DNA from 2 places in the Variovorax sp. V35 genome. Region 1 is predicted to be linked to the other one. Evidence: riboswitches for the same ligand, from Rfam matches in the RefSeq annotation. Region 1 holds a riboswitch; the other holds the start of a gene.

Region 1 (7,966 bases):
GGCAGTACATCCAGCTGATCGGCAGCACGGCTGCATTGCCCAGCGGCGCGGCCGACACGGCGCCCACGCCGTTCGAGGGCACGCCGGCCGTGGCGTGGCCCGGCAGGTAGGGCACGAGGTCTTCGACCACGCAGACCGGACCGACGCCCGGGCCGCCACCGCCGTGCGGAATGCAGAAGGTCTTGTGCAGGTTCAGGTGGCTCACGTCGCCGCCGAACTCGCCCGGTGCCGCCACGCCAACCAGCGCGTTCATGTTGGCGCCGTCGACGTACACGCGGCCGCCGTGCTCATGCACGAGCTCGCACAGTTCCTTCACGCGGGTTTCGAACACGCCGTGCGTGCTGGGGTAGGTGATCATCACGGCGGCCAGGTGGGCGCTGTGCTTTTCGCAGGCGCGCTTCAGGTCGTCCATGTCGACGTTGCCCTGCGCGTCGCAGGCCGTCACCACCACCTGCAGGCCCACCATCTGGGCGCTGGCCGGGTTGGTGCCGTGCGCCGACGAGGGAATCAGGCAGATGTTGCGGTGGCCCTGGCCCTTGGCTTCATGGAAGGACTTGATGGCCAGCAGGCCCGCGTACTCGCCCTGCGAACCCGCATTGGGCTGCAGGCTGATGCCCGCGTAGCCGGTGGCCTCGCACAGCCAGGCGCGCAGCTGCGCGTCGAGCTGGGCGTAGCCCTGCAGCTGGTCGGCGGGCGCGAAGGGGTGGATGTTGGCGAACTCGGGCCAGGTGATGGGGATCATCTCGCTGGTCGCGTTGAGCTTCATGGTGCAGCTGCCCAGCGGGATCATGCTGCGGTCGAGCGCGAGGTCCTTGTCCGACAGGCTGCGGATGTAGCGCAGCATCGCGGTTTCGCTCTTGTGGGTGTTGAACACCGGGTGCGTGAGGAAGGCGCTGGTGCGGCGCAGGTCCTCGGGAATCAGCGGCGTGGTGCTGGCGGCCAGTTCGTCGAAGCGCGGCATCGCGGTGCCGGCGGGCACGAACAGGGCCCACAGGGTTTCGATGTCGGCGCGCGTGGTGGTTTCGTCCAGCGAGATGCCCAGGTGCTGCTGCAGGCGTTGGCGCAGGTTGACGCCGCCGGCCTGTGCGCGCTCGATGATCGCGGCCGTGTCGTCGCCGGTGCGGATCGTCAGCGAGTCGAAGGCGGTGGTGTTCACCGGCTCGCGGCCCATCTGCGACAGGCCCTTGGCGAGGATGGCGGTGAGCACGGCCACGCGCTGTGCGATGCGCGTGAGGCCGTCGGGGCCGTGGTACACGGCGTACATGCTGGCGACCACGGCCGGCAGCACCTGCGCGGTGCAGATGTTCGAGGTGGCCTTCTCGCGGCGGATGTGCTGCTCGCGCGTCTGCAGCGCGAGGCGGTAGGCGGGCTGGCCGTGCGTGTCGACGCTCACGCCGACGAGGCGGCCGGGCAGCGATCGCTTGAACGAATCGCGGCAGGCCAGGTAGGCGGCGTGCGGGCCGCCGTTGCACAGCGGCATGCCGAAACGCTGCGTGGTACCGCAGACGATGTCGGCATCGAACTCGCCGGGGGCGACCAGCAACGTCAGCGCCAGCAGGTCGGCCGCGACGATGAAGGCGGCATCGCACTGGTGCGCGTGGCCCGCGAGCGGGCGCAGGTCGTGCACGTGGCCAGTGGTGGCGGGGTACTGCGCGAGCACGCCGAAGAACTCGCCGCTCACCATCAGGTGCGGCAGCGTTTCCGACACGGTGCTCACCTTGACTTCGATGCCCAGCGGGGCGGCGCGCGTCTTGATGACCTCGATGGTCTGCGGGTGGCAGTCGCCCGACACGAGGAACACGTTGCTCTTGCTTTTCACGCTGCGCTTGGCGAGCGTCATGGCCTCGGCGGCGGCCGTGGCCTCGTCGAGCATCGAGGCATTGGCGATGGCCATGCCCGTGAGGTCGCACACCATCGTCTGGAAGTTGAGCAGGGCTTCCATGCGGCCCTGCGAGATCTCGGCCTGGTAGGGCGTGTAGGCGGTGTACCAGGCGGGGTTCTCCAGGATGTTGCGCAGGATCACGCCCGGCGTGTGCGTGCCGTAGTAGCCCTGGCCGATGAAGCTCTTGAACACCTTGTTCTTCGACGCCAGCGTCTTCAGCTCGGCCAGCGCGTCGGCCTCGGTGACCGGCGCGGGCAGGCGCATCGGCCGGGCGCGGCGGATGGCCGCGGGCACGATGCCGTCGATGAGCTCCGCGCGCGTTTCCGAGCCGATCACCGGCAGCATGCGCGCCTCGTCCGCCGCATCGATGCCGATGTGGCGGGCGAGGAATTCTTCGGCGTTCTCTAGTTCTTGCAAAGAGGGAAGGGCGGGAATCGGCATGGCGGTGAAGGCTCGGGGAGAAGGAACGAAGGTGCGAGGAAGCTGCTGTTCAGCGGATCAGGATTCGGCGGCGAACTTGTCGTAGCTGGCGGCGTCGAGCAGGGCGTCGAGCTGCGCGGGCTCGCTCAGCTTGACCTTGAAGAACCAGCCGGCGGCCAGCGGGTCGCTGTTGGCCAGCGACGGGTCGGCGCGCAGCGCTTCGTTCACTTCGGTGATCTCGCCCGACACGGGCATGAACACATCGGCGGCGGCCTTCACCGACTCGACCACACCGGCGACCTCGCCTTGCGCGAAGGTCTTGCCCACTTCAGGCAGGTCGACGAACACCACGTCGCCCAGCGCGTCCTGCGCATGCACGGTGATGCCGACGGTGGCGGCGCCGCCTTCGGCCGCCACCCATTCGTGGTCCTTGGTGTATTTGATGCTCATGAAAAAACTCCTCGTGGAAAAAATGGAATCGGGGTGCAGAGCCTAGCCGGGTCTGCGGTGTTCAGTGTCGGTCAGCCGCGGTAGTAGCGCGTCGGAACGAAGGGCATGGTCGAGACTTCCATCGGCACCGGCTTGCCGCGCACGATGGCCTGCACGCGCGTGCCGGGCTCGGCAAAGGCGGCGGCCACGTAGCCCATGGCCACGCAGCGGTCGGCCGTGGGGCCGAGCAGGCCGCTGGTGACGGCGCCGATGTCGTGGCCTTCGAGCGACTGCAGCAGCGTGCCGTCGCGCACCGGAATGCGTTCGAGCGCCACGAGGCCGACGCGCTTGCGCGTGAGCGTCTTGTGGTCGGTGTGGCCGGCAGCGCCCGAGGCGACGGCGGCCAGCTGGGCCAGCACCTTGGCCGCGCCCGGAAAGCCGCCTTCGCGCGCACCGCCGGCGCGGCGCACCTTCTGGATCGCCCAGTTGAGGGAGGCTTCGACCGGGGTGGTGGTGGTGTCGATGTCGTTGCCGTACAGGCACAGGCCGGCTTCGAGCCGCAGCGAGTTGCGCGCGCCCAGGCCGACGGGCTTCACTTCGGGCTGGGCCAGCAGCAGGCGGGCGAGGGCGTCGGCGTCCTTTGCGGCCACCGAGATCTCGAAGCCGTCTTCGCCGGTGTAGCCGCTGCGGGTGACGAAGGCCGCGACGCCGCCGATCTGCACCGCGCCGCCGGTCATGAACACGAAGCGCTCGATGCCGGGCGACAGGCGCGCCAGCGTGGCGGCCGCCTGCGGGCCTTGCAGCGCCAGCAGCGCGTGGTCGGGCAGGGGCTGCACCTGGCAGCGCGCGCCGATCCTGGCCTGGATGTGGGCGATGTCGGCCACCTTGCAGGCGCCGTTCACGATCACGAAGAGCGAGCCATTGCCTTCGTTGAAGAACATCAGGTCGTCGAGGATGCCGCCCTCGTCGTTCAGCAGCAGGCCGTAGCGCTGCTTGCCGGCGGGCAGGTCGATCACGTCGACGGGCATCAGGGCTTCGAAAGCGGCGGCGGCATCGGGGCCGACGAGGCGCAGCTGGCCCATGTGCGAGATGTCGAACAGGCCGGCCGCATCGCGCGTGTGCTTGTGCTCGGCCATGAGGCCGGCGGGGTACTGCACGGGCATGGAGTAGCCGGCGAAGGGCACCATGCGGGCGCCGAGCTCCACGTGGAGGTCGTACAGCGGTGTCTTGAGAAGTTGGGCGTCGGAAGCGGAGGAAGCAGCCACGGGGCACTCCAAAGGGGCAGTCGAAATCCATGGCTGCAACGCCACGGGCCACCCCTGCTGTCCGCTTTACCTGAGAGATTCGCCCCACGATCGGGGTTTGCTCCTTCGGTGGGCCGCGTGCAATGCCACGGCCTCTCTCCAGCAAGGAAACGCCGGTGGTTGCCGGCGTCTTGTCAGTCCTTTTGCCTGAGCGTTCGGGGAACCCCTGCGCCTTCGGCGGCCCCGTCGCGCGGGGCTCTCTCCTGACCCGGCGAGTGTAGTGGATCGCGGGGCCGGGGCTGGCGGCTCAGTGCACGGTTTCCGCCGGCGGCAGCAGCTTGTCGATGCGCTCGCGCAGCGAGTCGGCGCGCTCGGGGCCGGCGGCCTTCTCGATCTCGGAGAGCATCAGCGCGGCGATGGTCAGCATGGCCTCGCGGTCGCGGGCCTCGCGCAGGGCGTCGCGCATCTGGTTGGCGAAGCGCGGGTCGCGGCGCACGAACATGCGCTCGCAGATGTCGAACAGGAACATGCGCGTGGTGGCCAGCGAGCGCTTGCCGTCGAAGCTGTCGGCCGAGGTGGCGACCTGGATCGGCTCGGCGGCGGGGACGGGCGTGGGGGCCGGTGCGGGCGGTGGCGCGACCGGGCGCGCGACCTGCAGGTAGCCGCGCTGCATCAGCCCCTGGATCGCCTGCTCGGCCTCGACGCGGCTGGGGAACAGCGGGCTGAAGTCGGTCAGCGAGCGCCGGCCGTCGGCCATGAGCAGCAGGGCGCGCTCACGCTGGCTGAGCGTGCGCTGCCCGGCCTGGAGTTCGTCGCGTGCCTTCTCGGTCTTGGTGGGGAACATGGCGGCCACAGCTTTCGGAGGTCGAAGGCTGCAGCATCGTTGCAAGTGGTGACATCTTCGTGAACCATTTGCCTTACAGGGACAAGGCGGCGCGCGTCAGTTGCCCGCGCTCTCCTTGCGGATCAGCCAGCGCGGGCCCACGCGCTGCAGCTCGAGGGTCTTGCGGTCGGTCTCGGTGAGCGCGTCGGCGCTGTAGACCTGCCGGAACTGCGCGCTGGCCGAGGTGCCCTGAACGCTGATCACCAGCCCCTCGATGCCCACGCTGATGCGCGACTTGCCCGTGATGCGGGCGCGCCGGTCGGCCTCCCAGCGCTCGCGGGTCTGGCCGCGCGCGGGGGTGAAGTCGCTCGCGTAGGCCGCGAGGTAGCGCTCCACGTCGCGCGCGGACCAGGCGGCGGCCCAGGCGCGCACGGCGCTTTCCACTTCGGCGAGGTGGGTGACGGGATTGGTGGGATTGGCGGGGGCGGCTGCTGGTGCAACGGCTGCAACGGGCGCGGCGGCCGGCGTGGCCGCGATACCGGCGGTGGCCAGCAAGCCGGCAGCGACAAGGCTGCTGCCCTGGGCGACGATTCGGTGCATGGCGTCCTTCTCTTTCCTTCTTCTTGTCTGTCAGGCTCGACGTCGAAGCTTGCGTCGATTCTGGCAGTGAAAGAGGAGGCGTGCGGCGTTGAATCGCCCACGGATTTCGGTGGTCCGTGGTTCAGGGCGCGTCCATAGGACACCGGGAGCGCGGGGCAGGGCTCAGGCCGCCGCAGCCTCGCCCGCCATCACCTGCACCGTCCGATTGCGAAGCCGCAAGGCCAGCACGGTTGCGACGCACAGCACGCACAACACCACCGTGAGCGTGACGCCGAGTCCGCGCGCATCCGACAGCAGGCCGAACAGGGGCGACACCAGTCCGCCGACCGAGAGCGCGAGGCCGAGCGTGATGCCGCTGGCGGTCGCCGGGTTGCGCGGCAGGTAGTCCTGCGCGAGCGTCACCTGCGCGGCGAAGGGCAGGAACATGCTCATGCCGAGCCACGCCGTGCAGGCCAGCGCCGCGCCGGGCGTGGAGGCGAGCACGAGGCCCGCCATGGCCGGCAGCGCGAGCAGGTAGCCGCAGCGGATCGTGCCCATGCGCCCGATGCGGTCGCCGAGCCAGCCGCCGGCCAGCGTGCCCACGGCCCCTGCGGCGGTGAAGGCGGTGAGCGCCGCGGCGCCCTGGAAGGTGCTGCCGTGCAGGTCGCGCGTGATGCGCAGCGAGAGCATCGACAGCACCGTGACGTAGGGGATCGACCAGCCCACGATGGTCGCCACCAGCAGGCTGAAGGCGCGCCAGTCGTTGTGCGGCTTCAGCACCTGGGCGCGGGCCTGCGCGGCGCGCGCCGCCGCGGCTGCCGCGTTGCTGGCGACTGCACCGCGCCGCGCGTTGGCCGCGACCCACACCACGCCCATCGCCAGCGCGGGAATGCCCAGCAGGTAGCTGCGCGACAGGCTGCCGCCACCGACCACCGTGGCCGCCAGCACCGGCGCGAACGAGGCGCCGATGGTGCCGCCCACCGAGAACACGCTCATCGCCTTCTGCGAGGCGCCGCCGGCCGCGCGCGCGGCCACGGTGGCGGGCGGGTGGTAGGCCGCGATGCCCAGCCCGCACAGCGCGACCGCGATCCAGGTCAGCAGATAGCTCTGGCTCAGGCCCGCCAGCACCACGCCCAGCGCCGCCAACAGGAAGCCCACGGGCACCAGCCAGGCGCGCGGGTGGCGGTCGGCGTACAGGCCGAACAGCGGCTGCACCACGCTCGACAGCCCGGTGGCCGCCAGCATCAGGCCGCTCACGGCCGTGTAGCTGTAGCCGCGCTCCAGCACCATGAAGGGCAGCAGCGCGGGCACGAGGCCCTGGTAGAGGTCGTTGACGGCATGGGTGCCGGTGAGCAGCCCGAGTCGGCGCGTGTTCATGCGATGGCTTCTTTCTTCGATGTCCGGTTTGAGAAAAAGGGAGGAAAAGCCATCGTAGGAAGACACGGAAAGATGTTCTCGCTATGAATGTGCAAACATCGTCGTGAAATGGACAAACTGAATCTGCGCCCCGACGAGGGCGAATCGACCCCGCGCGCCGTGGCCGTGCTGGCCACCGATCCGGCGGGCGACGCCTTCATTCCGCCGCATGCGCACCGGCGCGGGCAGCTCATTCATGCGATTTCGGGCGTGATGATGGTCGGCGCCGCAGCCGGCAGCTGGGTGGTGCCGCCGGGGCGCGGCGTCTGGGTGCCGCCGGGCATGACGCACCAGATCCGCATGGCGGGCGAGGTGAAGATGCGCACCGTCTTCGTCGAGCCCGGCACGCGCGCCGACCTGGGCGCCGACTGCCGCGTGATCCATGTGGGCGCGTTGCTGCGCGAGCTGATCGTGGCGGCCGTGTCGCTGCCGCTGGACTACCCGCCGGGCGGGCGCGACGAGCGCGTGATGGAGCTGATCCTCGACGAGATCGAGGCCGCGCCCGCGCTGTCGCTGCATGTGCCGATGCCGCGCCATGCGCGCCTGGCCTCGCTGTGCGAGGCGCTGATCCGCGACCCCGCGCAGCCCGCCACGCTCGACGGCTGGGCCGCGCGGCTGCACATGAACGCGCGCACGCTGGCGAGGCTGTTCGAACGCGAAACTGGCATGACCTTCGGCGCGTGGTGCCGTCAGGCGCGGCTGCTGCTGAGCCTGCCGCGGCTGGCCGCGGGCGCGTCGATCCTGGAGGTGGCGCTGGCGCACGGCTACGAGAGCCCGAGCGCCTTCACCGCGATGTTCCGCCGCACGCTCGGCGTGCCGCCGAGCCAGTACCTTCACCCGCCGGCCTGAGGCGAGTGCAGGCGCGGACGGGGGCGGCCTGCGCCGCTACTTGAACCCGAGCGCGCGCGGCAGCCAGGTGCTCAGCATCGGCACGAAGGTCAGCAGCATCAGCACCGCGCCGTGCGCCCACAGGAAGGGCACCAGTTCCTTCACCAGCGCCGACATCGGCACCTTCGACACGTTGCAGGTCACGAACAGCAGCCCGCCCACCGGCGGCGTGATCATGCCCAGCGTGAGGTTGAAGATCACGATCATCGCGAAGTGCACCGGGTCGACGCCCAGCTTGATCGCCACGGGCGCAAGGATCGGCGCCAGCACCATCACGCCCGGCAG
Region 2 (7,966 bases), 2.2 Mb from region 1:
GCGTCCTGGAAGGCCCGGATTTGCGCCTCGAGATCCAATTCATCGGTGTGCACCACCTCGAATCCGAGTTTCTCGACGCGGGCTTCTATTTCTCGCTGATTCAATAGCTTTCGATAGCTGCCATTGCGTGCTGCAAAAATCTTTCGCCCTCGCGAAAAATCTTTCGTCGCAAAAGCGCGTTGACATCTTTCCACCCCCGCACGAATTCGATTGACATCGAGTCCCGTCTGGCGAGCCATCTCACCGCCATGGTAGGCATCCACAACCGAAGTCATGTCAGAGGGATAGTACATCTGCTTCACGCGATACAAAGTCCCCGACTCCAGCAGGATGACCGGGCGTTGCTCAAGATTGGCCAGCTCAAGCAGCTTCGCGATGTTGGGGTGAAGACCTTCTGTACAAAGAAAAGGCACATTCAAAGGCACATCAGCCTCTTCCGCCAGCAGCATTCTTGGAAGCGTTTCTGCAATGAAATGAAAGTAATTATTTTCATACTCATGCATGATGTGAAACCCGCGCTCTATCCAGGCAGCCTGCCGAGCGTTCACCTCTATGTGCAGATGTCCAGGTTCCGCAGAGCGCTTCGCCTTTCCATATTTGATGGCGGCGTCTTCTCTGCACAGGAAATGCGCATTTTCGTCATGCAGCAAAAAATTCGTCGGACCGATCAGATAGCGGGTTCCGGCAATGGCGGTCGTGTCATTGATTTCGGCAACAAATCCGACCTTCGGATAATCCGGGGGGCCATCGAGGCCCTCGCAAAACTCGGGCGCAACGCGATGAAGAACCCGTCCCGCACCGCCAGCCTGAGACGCCACTGAAAATACCGAGCCAACCGGCAGATCGATGGAGCAAGGCCGAGCTGCATAGGAAGGTGCCAACGCTCCCATGAATTCGGACAAGGCGGGAACAGAATCAAAATGCGCCAGCCGTGCCGGCAAACGCCCCTCGGCCGCACCGAATTTCAAATAGTGCAGCAACGGGCTCAATTGCGTGGCGGCGACATCGGGGTATTCATCCAGATACCACTGCGGATCGAACCTCACGCTGGGCGCGTCCCCTGCACGCTCTCCAATTTCGAGATAGTGGGCCAGCGGGTTCTTTTCCGCCGCACGCAATTCGGGATGGCGATCCAGGTACCAGGTGGTATCGAACATGGGATTGGGATTTCCCCTCAGGAATCCCCCTCCCAGATAGTGCTCCCACGGGTTGGCGATCAGTGCACGGTCCGGCAGCCCCTTGAGGTACCAGGCTGCGTCGAAAAGCTCCACCAGCTGCGGCGTCTTGCGCGGCAGCCGCTTGCGAAGCGCCCCTTTTGCGGCGTCCAGCAAGCTCTCTTTCTTTTCCTTGATGGAAGGCGAACTTTTCACGGCTGCGCGGCCCTGATGTCGTCCGGACGACCGATGGCGATCCCCTTGCACAGGCACCCGTACGCGACCAGCCCGTTGAAGTCAGCAAGTTGTCTCATCTGGAATCGGAATATTTTTGAGATGGCCCGCGTGGGAAGGGCTCTGAAGAAAACGCCGCAAACCGGCTGCTGGTCGACCTGTGTTCAGCCGGGAATTTCGGCGCTCAGGAAGGTCGGCGCTGCCGCGTCCTTGGCGGACAGCTTCGGCGCGATGCCCGTGTCAGGCCACTCGATCGCCAACGTGGGGTCGTTCCACGCAATGCAGCGCTCGTGCGCCGGTGCGTAGTAGTCCGTCGTCTTGTACAGAAAATCAGCCGACTCGCTGAGCACCAGGAAGCCGTGCGCGAGACCCGGCGGAACCCACAACTGCCGATGGTTGTCTTCCGACAGTTCACTGCCCACCCATTGCCCGAAGGTCGGCGACGACCGACGGATGTCCACCGCCACGTCGAACACCGCCCCTCGAACCACGCGCACCAGTTTTCCCTGTGGTTGCTGCACCTGATAATGGAGGCCTCGCAAGACCCCCTTGGTGGAGCGCGAGTGGTTGTCCTGAACGAAGTCGACGCGCTGGCCGACGGCTTCGTCGAAAGCCTTCTGATTGAAGCTCTCGAAGAAAAACCCGCGTGCGTCGCCGAACACCTTGGGTTCGATCAGCAACACGTCGGCGATGGCCGTCTGCGTGACCTTCATGAGCGCACACCTTCGGCCAGCAAATGACTGAGGTACTTGCCGTAGCCATTCTTCTGCAACGGTGCTGCAAGCTTGGCCAGTTGTTCGTTGTCGATGAACCCATGGCGCCACGCGATCTCTTCGGGGCAAGCGATCTTGAGCCCTTGCCGATGCTCCAGGGTCGCGATGAACTGCCCGGCCTCAAGGAGGCTTTCATGCGTGCCGGTGTCCAGCCATGCATAGCCGCGCTGCATGATCTGCACGTTGAGCCGGCCAAGATCGAGGTACGCCTGATTGACGGCCGTGATCTCGAGCTCGCCTCGTGCACTCGGCTTCACGGCCTTGGCGATGTCGATGACCTGGTTGTCGTAGAAGTACAGGCCCGTCACGGCGTAGTTGCTCTTGGGCTTGAGCGGCTTTTCCTCGATGCTGCTGGCCTTGCCTTGTGCATCGAATGCGACCACTCCATACCGCTCCGGGTCATGCACGTGGTACGCGAAAACAGTGGCTCCCGCGTCCTGCGCGTCGGCGCCGCCCAGCAGATGGGCAAAGTCATGCCCATAGAAGATGTTGTCCCCCAACACCAGCGCGCTCGGCGAGTTCCCCACGAACTTGTCGCCGATGATGAACGCCTGCGCCAGGCCATCGGGACTCGGCTGCACCGCGTACTGCAGGTTGATGCCCCACTGGCTGCCGTCGCCCAGCAGCTGCTGGAAGCGCGGCGTGTCCTGCGGCGTGCTGATGATCAGGATGTCGCGCATGCCGCCGAGCATCAGGGTGCTCAGCGGGTAATAGATCATGGGCTTGTCGTACACCGGCAGCAGTTGCTTGCTCATGGCGAGCGTGGCCGGGTGCAGGCGGGTGCCGGAGCCACCGGCAAGGATGATGCCTTTGCGTTGCGTCATGGGAGTCTTCTTCTGTGAGGGGCAGGAAAAATCAGTCGGTCAGAGCGTCTCGCGCAGCATGCGTGCCACGCCTTCCTGCCAGGGCGGCAGTCGCAGGCCGAAGGTGGTCTGCAGCTTGGTGGTGTCGAGCCGCGAGTTGTGCGGGCGCTTCGCGGGCGTCGGAAAGGCGCTGGTGGGCACGGCCTCCACGGCCTGCGGGCCGGCCTTGAGTTCGACGCCGGCCTGCTGCGCCATCTCGAGCACGAAGCGCGCGTAGCCGTGCCACGTGGTCTCGCCGCCGGCGATGGCGTGGTACAGCCCGGCCTTGGTCGGGTCTTGCAAGGTGGCGCGGATGGCGTGCGCAGTGATGTCGGCCAGCAACTCAGCCCCGGTGGGGGCGCCGAACTGGTCGTCGATGACCGTGAGCTTGTCGCGCTCCTTGGCCAGGCGCAGCATGGTCTTGGCGAAGTTGCCGCCGCGTGCGGCGTACACCCAGCTGGTGCGAAAGATCAGGTGCTTCGCGCAATGCTGCGCCACCAGCTGCTCGCCTTCGAGCTTGGTCTGGCCGTACACGCTGAGCGGGCCGGTCGCGTCTTCCTCTTTCCAGGGCCTAGTGCCGCTGCCGTCGAAGACGTAGTCGGTGGAGTAATGCACCATCAGCGCGCCGATCTGCTGCGCCGCCTCGGCCACCACGCCGGGCGAGGTGGCGTTGAGCTTGCGCGCGAAGTCGGGCTCGCTCTCGGCCTTGTCGACGGCGGTGTGCGCGGCGGCATTGACGATGACGTCGGGGCGCACCGCCAGCACGGTTGCAGCCAGCTGCTCGGGACGGCTGAAGTCGGCGTGGAAGTCGGTGCTGTCGAAGTCCAGTGCGACCACTTCGCCGAGCGGCGCGAGGCTGCGCTGCAGCTCCCAGCCGACCTGTCCACCTTTGCCGAGCAGCAGCAACTTCATGCGGAAGCCTTTGCGGGTGCGGCGTCGTACTGCTTCTCGACCCATTCGCGGTACGCGCCGCTTTGCACGTTGCGCACCCACTCGCCATTGGCGAGGTACCACTGGACGGTCTTGCGGATGCCGGTGTCGAAGGTCTCGGCGGGCTTCCAGCCGAGTTCGGCCTCGAGCTTGCGTGCATCGATGGCGTAGCGGCGGTCGTGGCCCGGGCGGTCCGTGACGTAGGTGATCTGTTCCTTGTACGGCTTGCCGTCGGCGCGGGGGCTCAGTTCGTCGAGCAGCGCGCACACGGTGTTGACGATCTCGATGTTGGGCTTCTCGTTCCAGCCGCCGACGTTGTAGGTCTCGCCGAGCTTGCCGGCCTCGAGCACGCGGCGGATGGCGCTGCAGTGGTCCTTCACGTAGAGCCAGTCGCGCACCTGCATGCCGTCGCCGTACACGGGCAGGTTCTTGCCGGCCAATGCGTTGACGATCATCAGCGGGATCAGCTTCTCGGGGAAGTGGAACGGGCCGTAGTTGTTCGAGCAGTTGGTGGTGACCACCGGCAGGCCGTAGGTGTGGTGCCAGGCGCGCACGAGGTGGTCGCTGGCGGCCTTGCTGGCCGAGTACGGGCTGTTGGGCTCGTACTTGTTCTCTTCGGTGAAGGCCGGGTCGGTCTTGGAGAGCGAGCCGTAGACCTCGTCGGTCGACACGTGCAGGAAGCGGAAGGCGGCCTTCTGGTCGGCCGGCAAGGCGTTCCAGTAGCCGCGCACCGATTCGAGCAGGCGGAAAGTGCCGAGCACGTTGGTCTGCACGAAGTCTTCCGGACCGTGGATCGAACGATCCACGTGCGATTCCGCGGCAAAGTTCACGACGGCACGGGGTTTGTGCTCGGCCAGCAGGCGATCGAGCAGCGCGCTGTCGCCGATGTCGCCTTGCACGAAGACATGGTTCGCGTTGCCTTTGAGCGACGCCAGGGTCTCGAGGTTGCCTGCGTAGGTCAGCTTGTCGAGGTTCACGACGGGCTCGTTGCCCTGCGCGATCCAGTCGAGCACGAAATTGGCGCCAATGAAGCCTGCGCCGCCGGTAACCAGGATCATGGAGTCCCCTGCATGTAGAAAAAAGTTTGCTTTACCAAAAATCAACATTCAATTATCCCATCGGTGTGAAGTGCCGATGTACAGGGCTTGGCCGGCTTGCGGGGCCCGCCTACAATCGCCAACAATTGCAGGAGAGCGGGCCTCCACGGAGGCCCTACCGAAGGCGCAAACTCCCATAAACGCTCAGGTCGGCCCGACGAAATTCCAGGCAACGCCCAGGAACTTCGGCAAGGGGTCAGTACTGCACTCATCGATACGGCCGTCTGGAGAGCCGCCACGCCATGTGGCGCACCGAAGGAGCAAACCCGCTGCGGGTGCAGCAGGGTGAATCTCTCAGGTACCGAGGACAGGGGGAGCGGCAACTTGGACATCGGTCGTCCGGTTGCTTGCTATTTTTTCAATAGCACTCCACGCCCGCCGTTCAAGCGCTGCAAACTCAAAGGTACTTGCAATGCGTGTGATCGTTCTTGGCGCCGGCCTGCTCGGCGTGACTTCGGCCTACTACCTCCAGCAACTCGGCCACGAGGTGACCGTGATCGACCGGCAGGCCACCCCGGCCGCCGAAACCAGCTTCGCCAACGGCGGCCAGATCTCGGTCAGCCATGCCGAACCGTGGGCCAATCCGAGCGCGCCGCTGAAGGTGCTGCAATGGCTCGGCAAGGAAGACGCGCCGCTGCTCTTTCGCATCCGCGCCGACATGCGCCAATGGCTCTGGGGCCTGCAGTTCCTGCGCGAATGCACCCCCGCGCGCACCCGCCACAACATCGAACAGATCGTTCGTCTCGGTACATACAGCCGGGAAATGTTGCAGCAATTGCGTCGAGACACCGGCCTGAACTATGACCAGCGCACGCAAGGCATCCTGCACTTCTACACGACGCAAAAAGAATTCGACGGCGCCCTCGCGCCCGCCGAGCAGATGCGCGCCCTGGGCTGCGAGCGGCTGGTCATCTCCGCCGACGAGGCCATCAAGATCGAACCCGCCCTCGCCCACATCCGCCCCCAACTCGCCGGCGCCACGTACACCGCCGAAGACGAATCGGGCGACGCCAACCGCTTCGCGCGCGAACTCGTGAAGCTGGCCGAGGCGGCCGGCGTGAAGTTCCTCATGAGCCACACGGTGACCGCGCTGCGCGAAGCCGGCGGCAGCATCGACCACGTCGAGGCGACCGACAACGAAGGCCGCTTCCAGCGCATCCGCGGCGATGCCTTCGTGCTCGCGATGGGTTCGCTGAGTCCGTTGTACGCCGCGCCGCTGGGCATCCGCCTGCCGATCTACCCCGCCAAGGGCTACTCGGTGACGCTGCCCGTGAAGGACGCGTCGAAGGCGCACCAGGTCTCGCTGACCGACGACGAATACAAGCTGGTGTTCTCGCGCTACACCTCCGAATCGGGCGACCGCCTGCGCATCGCCGGCACGGCCGAGCTCAACGGCTACGACCGCGACCTGAACCGCGTGCGTTGCGAAGCCATCGTGCGGCGCGTCGAGGAGCTCTTCCCCGGCGCCGGCGACACCGAGCGCGCGCAGTTCTGGACCGGCCTGCGCCCGGCCACGCCGAGCAACGTGCCGCTGATCGGCAAGACCAAGCTGCCGAACCTGTTCCTCAACACCGGCCACGGCACGCTCGGCTGGACGCACGCCTGCGGCTCGGGCAAGTCGATCGCGCGCATCGTGAGCGGGCTGGCGCCCGAGGTCGATTTCGCGTTCGCCGGCATGCCGGCGCCCGCGCCGCGCGCCGTGCAGCCCGCACTGGGCTGACACGCCACGCGCCCCGGGTCATGCCTTGAACGTGACACAGGGCTTGAGCCGCACGGCGCAGCGGATGAGCCCCGCGCTTTCCTGCGCCTCGATCACCACGCCGATCGGCTTGTAGGCCTGCGGCGCCTCCTCGATGCGGCGCTCTTCGCGCAGCGTCACGCATTGCCAGCTGGCTTCGGTGTCGCCGGGCGCAGGCCGCATCGCGCGCACTTCCTGCCGACGCATGCGCCGGCCGGCACCATGGCTGCACGACCACAGCCAGTCCTCATGCCCCAGCCCGGTCGCAAGGTACGAGTGATCGCCCATCGACCCGGGAATCAGCGCGAGGTCGCCCGCATGCGCCGGCGTCGCGCCCTTGCGATGGATGTTCATGCCGTGCTCGCGCAGCACCACGTTGTGCGGCACGTCGACCACCAGCGTCGACGCCGTGGCGCCCAGCAGCTCGGCGAAGTCCTTGCGCACCAGCTCGGCCAGCACGACCCGGTTGGCCCACGCATAGCGCGCGGCCACGCCCATGGCTTCGAGGTACTCCTGCGCCAGCGGCCCGGCCAGCCCGTACAGCCCGCTCTTCGGATGGCGCAGGCCCTGCGGCCATTCAGCCCGCGCGCGGCCCATCCAGCGGCCGCCGACATGGAACCCGATGTCGCGCGAGCCGCTGTGGATCATCACCACGACTTCGCCGGCCTTGAGCCCCGCGCGGTAGGCCGCGTGCCGGTCCATCACCTGGTCGACCACCTGCAGCTCGACGAAGTGGTTGCCGCTGCCCGGCGTGCCGAGGCACGGGTCGCGAAACACCTCGTGGCGCGCGCCGGTGTAGGCCGGCGGTGCGTGCCGCGACTGACCGCCGAAGCTCGCCAGGCCGATGCACGCGCCGATCTCGGCCTGCAGCCGGTCGCGGTCGCAGGCCGCCCAGAGCCCGTCGTTGCGCACGGCGTCCAAGAACGCCGCCGGCCCTTCGTCGAACAGCGCGCGAAACGCCGCCGTGTGCACCGGCACGTCGCGCCCGTTGTCGAGCAGGCTGCGCGTGAGCCGCGCGAGCAGCTGCGTCTTGTGCGGCGCCACCTGGTCCAGCGTGAGGCCGGTGGTCAGCAGGCGCATGCCGCAGTTGATGTCGGTGCCGACCGCGGCGGGGATCACGAAGTCGCCATCGGTCGCGACGACGCTGCCCACCGGCGCGACCGAGCCCGGATGGAAGTCCGGCGTCGCGCAGGCCTTG

The links. A riboswitch is a leader RNA that binds a small molecule or an ion and turns the genes downstream of it on or off. The one in region 1 is predicted to bind glycine.
Region 2: linked by a shared signal. The riboswitch ahead of ACAM42_RS03675 (D-amino acid dehydrogenase) and the one ahead of gcvT (glycine cleavage system aminomethyltransferase GcvT) in region 1 are both predicted to bind glycine.

What each region holds. Positions count from the first base shown of each region.
Region 1 covers NZ_AP028666.1:2,981,052-2,989,017, forward strand. The annotation lists gene gcvP (aminomethyl-transferring glycine dehydrogenase) at 1-2,323, opposite strand, end outside; gene gcvH (glycine cleavage system protein GcvH) at 2,381-2,752, opposite strand; gene gcvT (glycine cleavage system aminomethyltransferase GcvT) at 2,824-3,996, opposite strand; glycine riboswitch at 4,044-4,148, opposite strand; glycine riboswitch at 4,165-4,251, opposite strand; gene ACAM42_RS13815 (hypothetical protein) at 4,283-4,819, opposite strand; gene ACAM42_RS13820 (hypothetical protein) at 4,916-5,398, opposite strand; gene ACAM42_RS13825 (MFS transporter) at 5,561-6,754, opposite strand; gene ACAM42_RS13830 (helix-turn-helix transcriptional regulator) at 6,863-7,642, shown strand; gene ACAM42_RS13835 (TRAP transporter large permease) at 7,679-7,966, opposite strand, start outside.
Region 2 covers NZ_AP028666.1:815,751-823,716, reverse strand. The annotation lists gene ACAM42_RS03700 (DUF563 domain-containing protein) at 1-1,370, opposite strand, end outside; gene rfbC (dTDP-4-dehydrorhamnose 3,5-epimerase) at 1,553-2,101, opposite strand; gene rfbA (glucose-1-phosphate thymidylyltransferase RfbA) at 2,098-2,985, opposite strand; gene rfbD (dTDP-4-dehydrorhamnose reductase) at 3,025-3,915, opposite strand; gene rfbB (dTDP-glucose 4,6-dehydratase) at 3,912-4,991, opposite strand; glycine riboswitch at 5,110-5,200, shown strand; glycine riboswitch at 5,245-5,351, shown strand; gene ACAM42_RS03675 (D-amino acid dehydrogenase) at 5,443-6,750, shown strand; gene ACAM42_RS03670 (RtcB family protein) at 6,769-7,966, opposite strand, start outside.